Regions from separate parts of the Lysinibacillus sp. NPDC093210 genome, predicted to be linked through region 2. Evidence: riboswitches for the same ligand, from Rfam matches in the RefSeq annotation. Region 2 holds a riboswitch; the other holds the start of a gene.

Region 1 (8,053 bases), 330 kb from region 2:
TCTTTATTTACCAAAGTCCAGATGCGTTACATAAAACGTCCAAAGAGACAACGAAAATTGTCTTTTTAGCGGCATTCATTGCCTTTGTGTTAACGACATTCTTTGCATTTTTCCTTTCATCACGTATTACTTCACCACTACGAAAAATGCGCGAGCTAGCCTTTGAAATTGCAAAAGGGAATTTCGAGGCAAAAATGCCGACAACGCAGAACGATGAAATTGGACAGCTTGCGGTTGCATTCAATCAAATGGGGCGCCAGTTAAAGCACAATTTAGAGGTAATCAATCAAGAAAATGAGCAATTATCCAATATTTTAACTTCTATGACTGACGCTGTTATCACGTTTAATCGGGATCGTACTATTTTACTCAGCAATCCACCTGCGGAACGATTAATGCAAAAATGGTTTGTCAACAAAGGCTCGCAAAGTGCCAAGCCTATTCCACCTGAGCTATATCATATGCTAGATCATGTACTAATGTTTGAAGATAAGCTGGAAGAAGAAATAGAGATGGATGGAAATTATTATACATTTACGATTAGCCCGCTCTATAGTGGGGAATTGATACGAGGAGCTGTTGCTGTTATCCGTGATATGACAGAACAGCATCGTCTAGAAAAGCTTCGCTCAGACTTTATTGCCAATGTATCACATGAACTACGGACACCTATTTCAATGCTTCAGGGCTACTCAGAAGCGCTAATGGATGATGATTTTATACAAGATCAAGAAGAACGCAATGAGATTACTAAAATTATTTATGATGAATCAAAGCGTATGGGACGTTTAGTTACAGATTTATTAGATTTAGCACGCATGGAATCTGGACATATGACATTATACAAAGATGAAGTACCGATTAATGCAACATTTGAGCGCATTACCCAAAAATTTGCGCAAGTAGCAAAAGAGAAGCATGTTCAGCTCCTTTTTAATAGTGAGTTTGATGAAGATACGGTAATAAGCATGGATGAGGATCGTATTGAACAAGTGTTAACGAATTTAGTTGATAATGCACTGCGTCATACAGATGAAGGTTCTGTCTTTGTAAAAGTAGAGAAGGAGCCGACATTTGCTAAAATCTCTGTTCAGGATACAGGACATGGTATACCACAGGAAGATTTACCATATGTTTTTGAGCGTTTTTATAAGGCAGATAAAGCGCGTACACGTTCTAAAGGGGGAACTGGTTTAGGGCTTGCTATTGCTCGAAACATTGTAAAGGCGCATTCCGGAAACATTATGGTCGATAGTGTATTAAAAGAAGGAACAACCTTTACTTTCTATTTACCCTTCGACTAACTTTGTCCGTTAGAAGCCCATTGATTTGAAAAGTCATAAATAAAGGCTACAGGCGGCTAGCATTTTAGATGACTTAATGCCAATGCCTGTAAGCTGATAGCATGTAGTTTTAGTGCAGATATTGGCACTTAGCAAAATTTTGAGTAAATCATAATTAAGATGTAACTTGTGCGAGCGTTAGACGACAAATACTATGAGAACGGGGGTGGAGTGCTTTGAATGACTCCGTGTTCCATCGATTATACGATTCATACCATCAAGACGTGTTCCAGTTTCTTATTTATCTAGTAAAAAATCGTACACTTGCTGAGGATCTATCACATGAGGTGTACGTTCGTGTTCTGCGATCGTATGAACAATTCGCAGGAAATAGCAGTGAAAAAACATGGCTTTTTGCTATTGCTAAAAATGTCGCAATAGATCATTTTAGAAAGCAGGCAGTGCGCAAAAAACATTCGCTCGATTTTTTTGACTGGGAAACGGAACAACTACATTCAACCACACCATCACCGGAAGATATGCTACAGGCCAGTGATGAATTAATGCAAATAGAGTCTGCACTTGAAAATTGTACAGGGGATCAAAAAATGGTTATTATTATGCGCTTTTTCCAAGATTTATCGATTGCTGAAACAGCGCAGATACTTGATTGGACAGAAGCAAAGGTTAAGACGACGCAACATCGAGCCATTAAGTTTTTAAGGCAACAGCTACAACAGGTTAGGGAACAGGAGGCGAAAAGGCAATGACTCATAAACAATTTGACGACGATGAACAACTAGAACAAATGTTGAAGAATGCCCCGAAGCTGACTGATGACCGTTCGAAAGAAGAAGTGTTGAAACGATTGCTTGCAGATGCACGTCTGCAAGATAATATACATCTTCAAGAAGCAATGCAACAACCAACAGATTCAAAAGTGCTTGAAGAGCAAGAGCAGTCTTTTGCTACTCACGAGAATGAAAGCATCAAGCCAATGAAACAGCGTAAAAAGAGTAAGTTACCTATTCTTAGTAGTATTGCAGCTGTTTTTGTACTATCAATAGTAGGGTACGTGTTTTTATCAAATAATAATCCAGTTAAGGATGAAGCAAACGCCCCTCCTGAAAATTTTTCTACGATGCAAGAGGATCGAGCTATTCAAGAAAGTGAAAATGCAGATGGTGTGATGAAAGCGAATATCGGTGCCGAACATGCACGAATGCTATCACTTCGGACATCCGTTTACGAAGACGATTTAGCAGATGCAGTAGTATTTAAAATCGGCTTACCAGGTGGCAATGCTGATAGCATACCAATGACCTATATAATCCCGAACGAGAAATTATCGGCTGATTTTGGAAAGCAAAAGCCGACAACTCTACAAATGTATGAAAAATACGCACCACAAATTGATGAGGAAGCGCTTGGTTTTGCTAATTATCATCCATACAAAGGTGAGTTAAAAGAAGAGGGTGAGACGCTAGTTCATGTCTTACCTAAAAAAAATGATTACGATGTAGCTTCAGCTTCCGTAACAAAATATTTAAGTTCATTAAAAGATACTTTTTCCGACTCTGAATATAAAGCGATATCGGTAAAAAATGCAGATGGTACTCCTTATGAATTTTCGCAGGTTGGTGAGCCAAGTGAGCCTATGCAGTTAACGAAAGATAATCATTACAACTATTATTTATATACAGAAGAAAATGGGACTGAATATTTATCGCCCGACTTCCACCAAACATACCCTACTGTTACAGAGGCACTTATTGCCATGCGTGATAAAAAAGATGATATATATGTACCCGTCATCCCTGAAAATGTAACGTACACAGTGAAAGAAGAAGAGGGGGGTGTTGTCATCACATTTGACGCACCTCTGGATTTGATGACAATGGATGCTGTGCGGGCAACGCAATTAATAGAGGCCATGATGCTGACAGCTTCAAGCTTTGATAAAAAGCTACGCTTAGATAACGTCGTACAGGATAGTTGGGAAGGTTTTGATTTAACAAATTTTTTACCGATACCTGTAGGTGCAAATAAACAAACTATGCAGTAACAAAAAAAACAGCTAGCTTTTATGAGGTAGCTGTTTTTTTTATGAGTTGTTTCCGTATTAGAATACTGGTGGAAACGCGGAAATCTGGTGTTGAAACGCGGAATTCAAGCTCTGAAGCGCGGAATCCTAATGGTGAAACGCGGAATCCAAGCTCTAAAACGCGGAATTCTAATGGTGAAACGCGGAATCCGTCGCTCGTGGCTTGAATTTGAATAACTTGAACTCGAAAATCCACTGGCCCTTTTGGAGAAGCATTCATTAAAACATACAAATTTAATCGGAATTTTTTAAGCAGAAGTATTTACTTTTGTGAGATAAAACATTATAGTTAATTTATAAAATAATATTGATTCATCTTCGGGGCAGGGTGAAAATCCCGACCGGCGGTAATAGAGTTGTAAATCGCTAGTGTACTACAAACTACATTAGCTCGTAAGATTTACTACATGGCTCTTCAGCCCGCGACCTGTGCAAAGATTTTTTTGCATGGCTGACTTGGTGCGATTCCAAGGCCGACAGTATAGTCTGGATGGGAGAAGATGAAGGTACGATCGTCATTCGTTGTTACGAATTAAGCTATGTGCGAGCGTTTTTTTTAGTGTGTCTATAGATTGCACTGTTTGCACAAAAAAAGCTAGTAATGGCGCTATTTAATCATGCCTTTTCTCCCTTATGCTGATGTGCATAAGGGTTTTTTCGTGAAAAAACAATCGATTACGTCGTAACCTTTCTTCTTGCAAGATTGAATCAGCAAAGAGGAGAGAGTTTTCAATGAAGAAAAATATCAAACTTCAATCGTTTATTACGATTGGTATGCTAAGTAGTATTTCATTTTTATTAATGCTTTTTAATTTCCCAATTCCGCCGTTCCCAGCATTTTTAGAGGTGGATTTCAGTGATATGCCTGCTTTACTTGCAGCCATCACAATGGGGCCAGTTGCGGGTATTTTAGTAGAACTATTTAAAAATATATTGGATTGGATTTTCTCGGGTACACCTACAGGGGTTCCAGTTGGGCATATTGCAAACTTTGTGACAGGTATATTATTTATTTTACCAGTATCATTTGTTTTTAACCGTTTTAAAACAATTGCGGGTCTTGTTGGAGGTTTGGCAACAGGAACAATTGTTATGGCAGTAGGAATGAGCTTTTTAAATTACGCAGTATTTTTACCGATGTACACTTATTTCTTAGGTATGGAGCCAGTAGTTGGCGATTCATTATATAAAATGATTATTGCAGGTATTTTGCCATTTAATATCGTTAAAGGTGTGCTATTAACGGCGATTATGGCGTTACTGTTCACAACGATGCGTAGATGGATTGAACAACAACGTACGATGTATTTATCGAAATAATAAATTAAGCCTCGAGTTTATTCATACTCGGGGTTTTTTATTTATAGATCTAATAGCATGCTGGAATCTTCAGGAATTGACTAGTCTAAATTACTATTTTAATGTACAATTAATGTGAGATTAGTTAGATTTGAGGAGATTGAAGAGATGAGTGAAAACAATGGACAATGGTCCAGTAAGTTAGGGTTTATTTTAGCATCTGCGGGTGCTGCGATTGGACTAGGGGCTATATGGAAACTACCATATGTCACAGGGCAAAGTGGTGGCGGCGCATTTTTCCTTATATTTGTGGTGTTCACTTTGTTGATTGGCCTACCGATGTTATTATCCGAGTATATTTTAGGGCGTGGTACGCAATCAGAGGCGATCACAGCCTATAAAAAGGTTGTTCCAACAAAACCTGCTTGGGCTTGGGTTGGACGCATGGGTGTACTTGGCTGTTTTCTATTATTAACCTTTTACAGTGTTGTAGGGGGCTGGATATTTATTTATAGTGGCCTAGGTGTATCTGGGGCTGTTATTGATTCAACGGTTAATCCAAGTGAGCTATTTGGAAAAATTATTAGTACTCCGTGGATTACATTACTAGGTTTAGCGTTATTTACACTTGCGAATGTACTTGTCATTTCGCTAGGTGTACAAAACGGCATTGAAAAAGCAAATAAGTGGATGATGCCATTATTATTTGTTATGTTTATCGTTCTTGTTATTCGTGCATTAACATTAGACGGGGCAATGGAGGGTGTGAAATTCTTCTTATGGCCAGACTTTTCAAATATAACGGGTAAAGCTTTATTAGAGGCGTTAGGGCAGTCATTCTTTGGTTTGGCAGTAGGGTTCTCTTGTTTGGTTACATATAGTTCGTATTTGAAAAAGGATGTTAGTTTACCGAACTCAGCAGGCTCAGTAGTTATACTGACTGTGCTCGTGTCATTTTTTGCAGGACTAGCTATTTTTCCTGTAGTATTTGCCTTTGATTTAGAGCCACAGGCTGGGCCTGGCTTATTATTTATGGTGCTACCGACAGCATTTAGTCAAATGCCCTTTGGTGAAGTATTTTTAGCGCTGTTTTTATTACTGTTTTTATTTGCGACGTTAACATCATCATTTAGTTTATATGAAATTATTGTTGCGGCATTTATGGAGAAGTGGCATATGTCACGTTCAGTCTTAACGTTCCTGCTGGGGGTTGTTGTCTTCATTGCTGCCATTCCGTCAGCATTATCATCTAGTTTGTTAGCGGATGTATCCATTTTCGGAAAGTCGATTTTTGATGCTACTGATTTTTTAGTGTCCAATTTAATGCTACCGTTGGGCAACTTGTTGATTGCAATCTTTATTGCCTATGTAGTAGATAAAAGTTTTGTGAAAAAGGAATTGCTTATGGGAAGTCAAATGGGACAGGGATTTTATAAGACTTATCGCGTGTTAATGTTAGTAGTGGTACCAATCGTTATTATCGTTGTTTTATTAAATATGCTTTTACAAAAATAATTGAAGAGTCAAATTGTGTGAGTGCCTGTCACTCGCAAACACAATAGAAGCCGCAATATATCGCTATCTCGCGATATGTCGCGGCTTCTTTTATGCTTTCTCATAGGAGAAATTCAGAATTGTTTGAGTGCCTGGCACTTAATATTGGCACTTAATATTCACTTAGTGCGAGCTCACCTATCCAGCTTTTTTCTTTAATCATTTGCTGCGCTTGCATTTCACTTTTTGCAATAGGGAATACTTTGTCACATTGTGAGATGGCGAACAGTTTACGAATAAATTCATCTGTCACAATAATGGCGATTTTCTTTTCGGCAATCATAACTTTCTTAGCGAAATTAATAATCATTCCAAAACCAGTACTATCAATGTTCGTTACTTTTTGCATATCCATTACATAGCCATGCTTTGTATCTAAACTAATAGCGTGTAGCTCCTCTTTTAACTCATCGATTACTTCGTATTCTAAATTACCTGTAAAGGAGATTGGAATATAATCAGTCTTTGAACCAATATTTATCATGTTATTCTTACTCATTTCAGTGTTCCTCCATGTCATGTAGTTATTAGATTAAAATTTAAATTTATTTACTTCGTTTTGTAGTTTGATAGAAATTTCTGCTAATTCCTCTGATTTATGAGAAATTTCAGCTACAGTTGCATGTTGTTCTTCAGAGGTAGCTGCCATTTCTTCTGAAGCTGCCGCGGAATCTTCTAGAATGCGTGAGATATCATGTATTGCCTGTTGAACACCTAATGAGTTGTCATTGACATGCGTGAATGCAGACTTCATTTGTTTTACACCTTGCTCTGTTTCAACAACGTGTTCGACGATTTCTTGTAGGGCTTCTCCGCCTTTGCTAATAATGTTCACCTGTTCTTTGACAGCGAGTAAATTACTTTCCATTGTCCGGACGGTCACAGCGGTTTCGGCTTGTATATTCTTAATTAAATTTGTAATTTGACCAGAAGCCGAACTGGATTGCTCAGCAAGTTGACGAACTTCTGATGCGACTACAGCAAAGCCCTTTCCTTGATCACCTGCTCGAGCAGCTTCGATAGCAGCGTTTAATGCTAATAAATTAGTTTGCTCCGCAATTCCAGTTATAACGGTGATAATACCACCGATTTCTTCGGAGCGTTTGCCTAGTTTTTGAATCGAGTCGGTTGCATAAGAAACTGTATGCGTGACTGTATTTAAATGCTTAATTGCTTCATTAATAGCATCTTCACCTTTTCGAGCGATATGGGTCGATTGGATCGCTCTATTTAAAGTTGTTTCTGCTTTTTCTAAGCTATTGGTTACTTCTTCAATCGTTTTTTTCATCATCATGACAATACGTTCAGCCTGATCTGATTGCGTGGCGGTTCCATTTGAAATGTCATTCATTGTTAAAGCAATTTGGTTGGAGGCTTCACTTGTTTGATGTGATGATTCAGCTAATGTCTGCGAGGAGCTAGCTATTTGATTGGCACTATTCGATACAATAGTCATTGTTTCTGTTAAACGCTGCTTCATATTATTAAAGGCTTGTGCTAAATTGGCAATTTCATCTTTTCCTTTAGGATTTATTATTTTCACGTCTAAATTTAAATTAGCTAGTTCTTGTGCATTTAAGCTTAATTGATTAATTGGCGCAATAATTTGGCGCTGTAAAAACCAACTAATACTCACGAACATTAAAATTGCAATACCTATTAAAATCGCAACATTTTCCATTACATATCTTTTAGCAATGTTAATATAGGGGGCTGATGGTGTGCCGGTCGACCACATGCCAATGATTTCGCCGTTGCTATTCATAATCGGTTCGGTCGCTACTTGATACATACTTCCCAATACATTTGCTGA
Region 2 (8,053 bases):
TGGAACAATTCAAAACAATGTATTTGCTAGTAAGCTAACAGAAGGTTTTAAAAATATGGGGCAAGGCTCAAATTCTGCAATGTTTGATGTTGGCGATATGAGAGAAATTTTTGAACCTAGTGTACGCGAGAATATCCCTGCAAACATTCTTGATATTATTGTGAATGCTATGTCTAACTCTGTGACACATGTATTTCTCCTTGCCCTCATTCCTATTGTTATTGCAGCCATTTTCGTTTTCATGATGGGGAACTCCCGCGTGATTGTTACAGCTGAAAAAGACAACAAGGAAAATTAAATAAAATATAGTAAGAATTTAGGCTGTTGACGATACTAAAAAGTCGTACTATGTTCAGGAGGATAATGATGAAAGAGACTATTTTTATTAAAGGTGCTTGGGAAAATAATTTGAAGAAAGTGTCACTTTCCATACCTAAATATAAGCTAGTAGTGCTGACTGGACCGTCTGGCTCAGGGAAATCAACGTTAGCTATGGATACACTTCAGCGGGAATGCCAAAGACAGTATTTAGATTCTATGGGAATGATGGCTAATGCGATTAGCAAGCCTAAGGTGGAGTTTATTCGAGGGCTGTCACCGTCAATCAGCGTTGGGCAGCATGTTACGAATCGAAATCCACGGTCAACAGTAGGAACAGTAACAGAAATTTATAAGTATATCCGTTTTATCTTTGCCAGACTTGGTGAACAAGTTTGTACTTCATGTCATGTAAGTATTCCTGCTTCTTTTGAACCAACAGAAGCGTTCGTAGAGGAAGATGAGGAATCAGATAATCGATTAATTAGTTGTCCAAATTGTCATGAACAGCAAGCGAAGTTAGGCATGCTACATTTTTCTTTTAACAAGCCAGAAGGTGCTTGTGAAACTTGTAGCGGCCTTGGTCATGTGGCGAGTATAAACGAGCCGATGGTTTTTAATCCTGAGCTTAGCTTACGCGACGGTGGCGTAGCCTCTCTTAAGGGGGTCCATCGTGACATTCAAATGCGTATTTTAGTGGCAGCAGGAAAGCATTATGGCTTTGAATTTGACCCTGATCTACCATTAAAAGATTACGATGATGTCCAGCGAGATTTATTATATTACGGTGTCGAGAGCGAGGAATTTAAACGTCACTATCCAAATAGTAAACCGGCCGCAGGAACAAAGTTTGAAGGAGTCATACCGAGCTTATGGAGACGTTATAAGGAGAAAGAGGGGGAATCAGGAGCTAAAGAAAAAGAAGGAAGTTTCTTTCATGAACAACTTTGCCCAGATTGCCTTGGTGCACGCTTAAAGAAAGAAGTGCGTCAAGTTAAAGTAGCAGATGCAACAATTTCGGACGTATCAGAGTGGTCACTTGAAGATGTATTCGAATGGACGAATAGCTTGCAGATGGCGTTCCCTGAAGCAAGTCATCATTTATTGGTGCCTATTATTGAGGATATGTTAACAACACTTCAGCGGCTTATCGATGTTGGACTTGGTTACCTTTCATTAAACCGTCAGACGGTATCATTGTCTGGAGGAGAGACACAACGTTTACGACTTGCTACCATACTTGGTTCAGCTTTAACTGGCGTTCTGTATATTTTGGATGAACCGACAACTGGTCTTCATGCAAAGGATACAGCAGGCCTCATTCGAGTGCTTCAGGAATTACGTGATTTAGGTAATACTGTACTAGTTATCGAGCATGATGTTGAGATGATGCGTGCTGCAGATCATATCATTGATATTGGTCCAGGTGCGGGAATACATGGTGGAACTGTTGTAGGAGAAGGCAGTTTGGATGATTTAATGTCAAATGAGCAATCAGTGACTGGAGCTTATCTAGTAGAAGAAAGTTTCCCTTCTCCTGTTCGAGTTCGTAGGGAGGGAAATGGGCAGCATATCACGATTCAACAAGCAAAACTTCGAAATGTCGACATCCCTACTGTTTCTATTCCATTGGGCTGTCTCGTGTCAGTAACAGGCGTTTCAGGTTCGGGGAAATCCACGCTTGTTTTCGACATTCTTGCGCAAGGAAAATCGAAAAACCTTTCCCAAACTGGATGTAAGGAAATTAGTGGGTTAGAACATATCGAAAATATCGTTATTTTTGACCAATCGCCAATGGGAAGAGTACAGCGCTCTAATGTCGCTACCTATACGGATGTCTTTACGCACCTCCGCAAATTGTTTGCAGGATTACCAGAAGCAAAAGAGAGAGAATTAACTTCAAAGCATTTCTCCTTTAACTCTCCGGGGGGACGATGTGAAACATGCCAAGGCTTAGGTGTATTATCAGTAGATATGGACTTCTTAGCAGATATAGAAGTGACATGTACAAACTGCAAAGGTAAAAGGTTTACTGACGAAGTGTTGCAAGTAAAATATGAAGGGTACTCCATTTCAGATTTGCTAAATATGTCTGTAGAGGAGAGCTTACCAATTCTGAAATCGGAAACAAAGATTTCTCGCATGATTGAAATGCTATGTGAGGTAGGGTTGGGTTATCTTCAATGGGGACAATCGGTCAAAACTTTATCTGGCGGTGAAGGACAGCGTATTAGGCTGGCAAACGAATTAAGTAAAGCATCCAAAAGCCACACGCTTTATTTATTGGACGAACCTACGACGGGTCTTCATCCATCTGATATTAAACTGCTGCATGCTTTATTAAACAGACTTGTGTGCGCGGGCAATACAGTTATCGTCGTCGAACATAGTCTAGAATTAATCCGTGAATCAGATTGGGTTATCGATATTGGACCTGAAGGAGGAGCCGCAGGTGGAAAGCTTGTAGCTGAAGGAACGCCGGAACAAGTGGCAAAAGTATCGGATTCCTTTACGGGGATGTTTCTGAAAGAAGTACTCGCCGAAGCGTACTAATTACATTTAATATACTAGCAGTACTTTAAAAAAATTATAGGATATTAAAAATACGCTCTTTTAGTTAAGATGAAGGTTATTGTGCGACCTTCTACTAAAGAGCGTATTTATGAATCCTTTCAAAATTCCATTGGACGTTACGAATTTTAATTATCCCCAAAGTCACTAGCTCCTTATTAATACGCTCAATTATTAACTGGTTGTTTTCATTTGCACATTTGGATTGTGCCAAGGCAATTAAACTACACAAAATAGCCATTAAAAAATTTTAAGTGGATAATGTATTAAAATAATGTTATCGTATGAAGTAACTAAATAAACATATCCTTCAGGGTAGGGTGAAATTCCCAATCGGCGGTGATGAAGTAATTCAAAGTCCGTGAGCGAAAGCTGATTTGGTGCAAATCCAAAACCGACAGTTACAGTCTGGATGGGAGAAGGGTAAATTTATAAGCTTTTTAATTTCGTATGACTTTAAAAGGTCTATTTGGCTACGCTTATATACAAAACTACTTCCCTTCGCCTTCGTTGGGGAGTTTTTTATTTAGTTAAAAATTTAATAGTAATTTGTTCTTCGGGGTAGGGTGAAATTCCCAATCGGCGGTGATGAAGCAATTCAAAGTCCGTGAGCGCAAGCTGATTTGGTGCAAATCCAAAACCGACAGTTATAGTCTGGATGGGAGAAGAACGATGAGATGGTAGCCTGTGGAAATATTTATATCCATTAGGTTTATTTAGTGACGTCTTATGTATGAGAACTCCCAAACCCCATTATTATATGGGGTTTTTTGTTTGTCTCGTTTAGGCAATTACAGGTCAAAATTTAAAAATTAGAAAGTAGGTGGAAAATGTTTACAGGTATTATTGAGGATGTTGGTACAGTAAAAACCTTGCAAAACGATAGACAAAGTATGAAAATTACCATTATTTCGTCAAAGATAGTATCGGATGTGAAACTAGGAGATAGTATAGCTGTCAATGGCGTGTGTTTGACAGTTACACATCATAATGAGCAGGAACTGACGATGGACGTAATGCCTGAAACAGTGAAAGCTACAAATTTGCAGCAACTCACTGTTGGTAATGCAGTAAATTTAGAGCGTGCAATGCCTGCAAACGGACGTTTTGGTGGTCATTTTGTTTCAGGGCATGTTGACGGAGTGGGAAAAATATTGCGCAAACGTCCAATGGCCAATGCAGTATACATTGATATAGAACTTTCAGAAGAGTTAACTAGCTATTGTATTCCTAAAGGTTCAATCACAATTGATGGAACGAGTTTAACGCTCTTCCATGTGGAAAAAAACAGCGTCACCGTATCGCTTATTCCGCACACTTACAAGGAAACCGTATTAGGAACAAAAAATGTTGGATCTCCAGTCAATATTGAAACCGATTTAGTTGGTAAATACATTATTCAACAGCTACAGCGTGGTCAGCAATCACCGACCATTACAAAAGATTACTTAGCGAAGCATGGGTTTTAATCTGTCTTTGAAAGTATAGAACGTACAGTAAATGAAAGTTTATTAGGAGGTGGCAATTTTGCTACATTCAATTGAAGAAGCAATTGCAGATTTAAAACAAGGCAAAATGATTGTGGTCGTGGATGATGAAGACCGTGAAAATGAAGGGGATTTACTTGCCCTTGCAGAGTTCATGTCACCAGAAACGATAAACTTTATGGCCACTTATGGAAGAGGGCTTATTTGTACGCCAATTTCACAGCGTCTTGCACAACAATTAGCGTTGCATCCCATGGTCGTAAATAATACGGACCATCACCAAACGGCATTTACCGTAAGTATTGATTATAAAGATACAAAAACAGGCATTAGTGCCTTTGAACGCGCTTTGACGATTCAGAAAATGCTAGACTCACAAGCGCAAGCAACAGATTTTCGTAGACCTGGGCATGTATTTCCCCTTATAGCAAAGGAAAATGGTGTTTTAGAACGTAGAGGGCATACGGAGGCTACTATCGATTTAGCAAAGCTTTGCAAAAGCATACAAGCAGGCGTTATCTGTGAAATCATGGGGGATGATGGTGAAATGCTACGCTTCGATGACTTAGTCAAATATGCGAAAAAACACAAATTAAAAATGATTTCGATTGATGCACTAGCAGCCTATCGCCGTCAACAAATGCAAGGGAAAAATTCACTTACAGTGTAAAAGAGGAGAATCAATTTATGGGAAAAACATTTGAAGCACAATTAATTGGTAGTGATTTAAAAATAGCGGTAGTAGTTGGTCGATTCAATGAATTTATTACAAGTAAATTATTAAGCGGTGCATTAGATGGGCTAAAACGTCATGGTGTAGACGAAGCGTTAATTGATGTTGCGTGGGTACCAGGTGCATTTGAAATTCCATTTATCGCTAAACAACTAGCTGAAACAAAAAAATATGATGCCATTATTGGTCTTGGTACAGTTATTCGTGGCTCTACGACACATTATGATTATGTTTGTAACGAATCAGCAAAAGGCATAGCTAACGTTTCTCTTGCTACAAATGTACCAGTTATTTTTGGTGTTGTCACAACTGAAAATATTGAGCAGGCAATTGAACGTGCGGGGACAAAATCTGGTAATAAAGGCTATGACGCTGCAATTTCAGCTATTGAAATGGCGAATTTACAGAAAATGATTGGTTAAATTTTAATGACATAATGTATAAATGACAAGGATAATTGCTGCATAATTTGTTGGACATTGGGAAAAATATTGTATATGCATTTCAGTACAATACTTTGTTTGAATCGAGTTCAGTAGGAGATGAGGAATATTCAATCAATGAATCGAAATATCGAATTGAAAACGTTGAAAGAACTATTTCAACGCTCTGCTGACGTGATATTTCAATCTTATACCTTTCAACAGCATATTGTTCATTTTATTACATGTGAATCAATGTTCGACCAGTTATTATTGAATAAGGTCATTATAAATCGAGTCCAATCTTTGTGCGAAGATGCTTCAATAACATTATTAGAAGATCAAATAATAAATGAATTACACATTCCAAATCTTCAAAAAATAACGGATTTAGAAGATGCTATTACGCGTGTATATACAGGATATGCTTTACTTTACTTTGAAAAGGAGAAAATTTTATTCTCTAGTAAAATTGCTAATAAGCCTAATCGAAATCCTGAAGAAACAAAAAATGAATTAGTAATTAAAGGACCGAGAGACGATTTTATAGAAGATGTTTTTATTAATATTGCTTTAATTCGTAAGCGACTACCAACTAATTCATTGAGTGTAGAAACGGTGGAAGTTGGTAGGCGCTCTAAAACAACAGTAGCCGTTCTTTATATGGAGGACATTACCAATAAAACGATGGTGGATGAAATTAAAACGCAATTACGTAAAGTTGATACAGATGTCGTAATTAGTGGCGATATATTGATGGATGGGGTGGGCAAAACCTCTAAAATTCTTCCACTACATGACTATACAGGTCGACCTGATTATGCAGTACAAGCGTTAAGTAGAGGACGTATTCTTATTTTAGTCGATGGAGTGTCCTATGTAATCATAACACCCCCTAATATCTTTTTACTCTTTAAATCAGGAGAAGATAATGATTATCCAGCTATTGTAGGCTCTATAGAACGACTGCTACGAATCGTAGGTATATCAATAAGTATACTTGCACCAGGTTTTTGGCTTGCCTTATCGACCTATCATCAAGAGCAAATGCCTATACTACTTTTAGCAACAGTTGTGCAATCAAGAACCGGTTTGCCTTTTCCTACCATACTAGAAATATTGCTTATGTTATTTATGTTTGAATTATTTCGCGAAGCAAGTCTTCGCTTACCATCTCTTTTGAGCGGAACCATGAGCGTTGTGGGAGGTTTAATTGTCGGAGATGCGGCGATCAAGGCGGGCATAACGAGTCCTTCAATGATAGTAGTAATTGCTATTTCAAGTATTGCAGCATATACACTTGTAAATCAATCGTTTGTAACGGCCATGAGTGTTTTCCGTTTATTTGTCGTCTTAATGGCTGCTTTTTTTGGCTTATTTGGTTTCTTTTTGTCCCTATTCTTTATTCTTATTTATGTTGCGAATATACGCGTGTTAGGTGTACCGTACTTAAGTCTTGGCGCAGATTTGAATTGGAGTGATATCAAAAAATCTTTAATACGTGCAGCTCCAAGTGGATATAATAAACGCCCAAAATTTTTACAGCCTCAAGATAAAACTCGGTCTTCCAGTAAAAATTAACGATAGCCATTTTAAATAAATAATAAGTTATTTTCATGCTTTGCTTGTAAAAACGCTTGGATTGGACAAAATACTTAATGAAGAGTATGGATTAATGCTCATCTATATTTTTCTAGACCAATCACAAGGGGTGGATAGTTATGCCGAATGTTCAAGTAAGCTGTGCTGTATCTAATTGTGTTTTCCATGCCAAAGGTAATTTTTGTGGTGCTGAAAAGATAGCAATCGATATGGATAAACGTATTGATAACAAACATGATGCAGAGTTTGCTTCTGATTTTGAGTTGCATATGTCTAAAGAGGCAGCAAGTCAATCATCAGATACGTGTTGTAAAACATTCAGATCTAAAGATAAAGAAAAACTTTAGATGATAGGTATAGGTTGTTTAAATAATTGCAAATAGAGAATTAAAGGCAATATTTAAATAATTTATCTTTACCTTATAATTAATGATATGGTCACTTTGAAAGTTGTCTTCCTATATGGAAGATGACTTCTTTTTTAGCATTTTTTTGTATAGTGACGCCCCTTGACCTTCCAGTTACTTGAAGGATTACGATAATAGTAACATCCGATTGGAGTATGGGAGGTATGGAAATGAAAAAATACGAAGATTTAGTAGTGAACGTAGTTTCGTTAATGGGAAATGCTTATGACGTGGGTTTCCAACAAAGTAAGGAAATACAATCATCTCCTCATTTAGCACAAGAAGAACTGCTCCTTGCATTATCAGCTACTTGTAATGCAAGGAAGGCTCAAGAGGCATTACAGTATGTTTCGCCAAATCTTTTGCAAGAGATAAACGGGTTAGCTTCTGGTTTAGAACAGTCATATGAATCCATTATAAAAATGTATAGTGGTTATAATATGACATTTCCCGATATGGGATGTACGTCGTTTGTGCATGATGGGCATTATGTGAGAAATTATGATTTTAGCC

Evidence for each region. Region 2 has a riboswitch for FMN ahead of ribE (riboflavin synthase). Riboswitches for the same ligand answer to the same signal wherever they lie in the genome.
Region 1: another riboswitch for FMN. It lies ahead of ACIP9C_RS03670 (ECF transporter S component); the one in region 2 lies ahead of ribE (riboflavin synthase).

Annotation. Positions count from the first base shown of each region.
Region 1 is NZ_JBIVOE010000001.1:733,637-741,689, reverse strand. It holds gene ACIP9C_RS03690 (ATP-binding protein) at 1-1,304, shown strand, start outside; gene sigX (RNA polymerase sigma factor SigX) at 1,520-2,053, shown strand; gene ACIP9C_RS03680 (RNA polymerase subunit sigma) at 2,050-3,348, shown strand; gene ACIP9C_RS03675 (hypothetical protein) at 3,368-3,583, opposite strand; FMN riboswitch at 3,698-3,893, shown strand; gene ACIP9C_RS03670 (ECF transporter S component) at 4,120-4,707, shown strand; gene ACIP9C_RS03665 (sodium-dependent transporter) at 4,855-6,201, shown strand; gene ACIP9C_RS03660 (STAS domain-containing protein) at 6,353-6,739, opposite strand; gene ACIP9C_RS03655 (methyl-accepting chemotaxis protein) at 6,773-8,053, opposite strand, start outside.
Region 2 is NZ_JBIVOE010000001.1:408,043-416,095, reverse strand. It holds gene ACIP9C_RS02055 (MDR family MFS transporter) at 1-298, shown strand, start outside; gene uvrA (excinuclease ABC subunit UvrA) at 367-2,871, shown strand; FMN riboswitch at 3,192-3,317, shown strand; FMN riboswitch at 3,438-3,563, shown strand; gene ribE (riboflavin synthase) at 3,720-4,358, shown strand; partial or broken gene ribB (3,4-dihydroxy-2-butanone-4-phosphate synthase) at 4,417-5,007, shown strand; gene ribH (6,7-dimethyl-8-ribityllumazine synthase) at 5,064-5,531, shown strand; gene ACIP9C_RS02030 (spore germination protein) at 5,670-7,112, shown strand; gene ACIP9C_RS02025 (DUF1540 domain-containing protein) at 7,253-7,480, shown strand; gene ACIP9C_RS02020 (C45 family autoproteolytic acyltransferase/hydrolase) at 7,711-8,053, shown strand, end outside.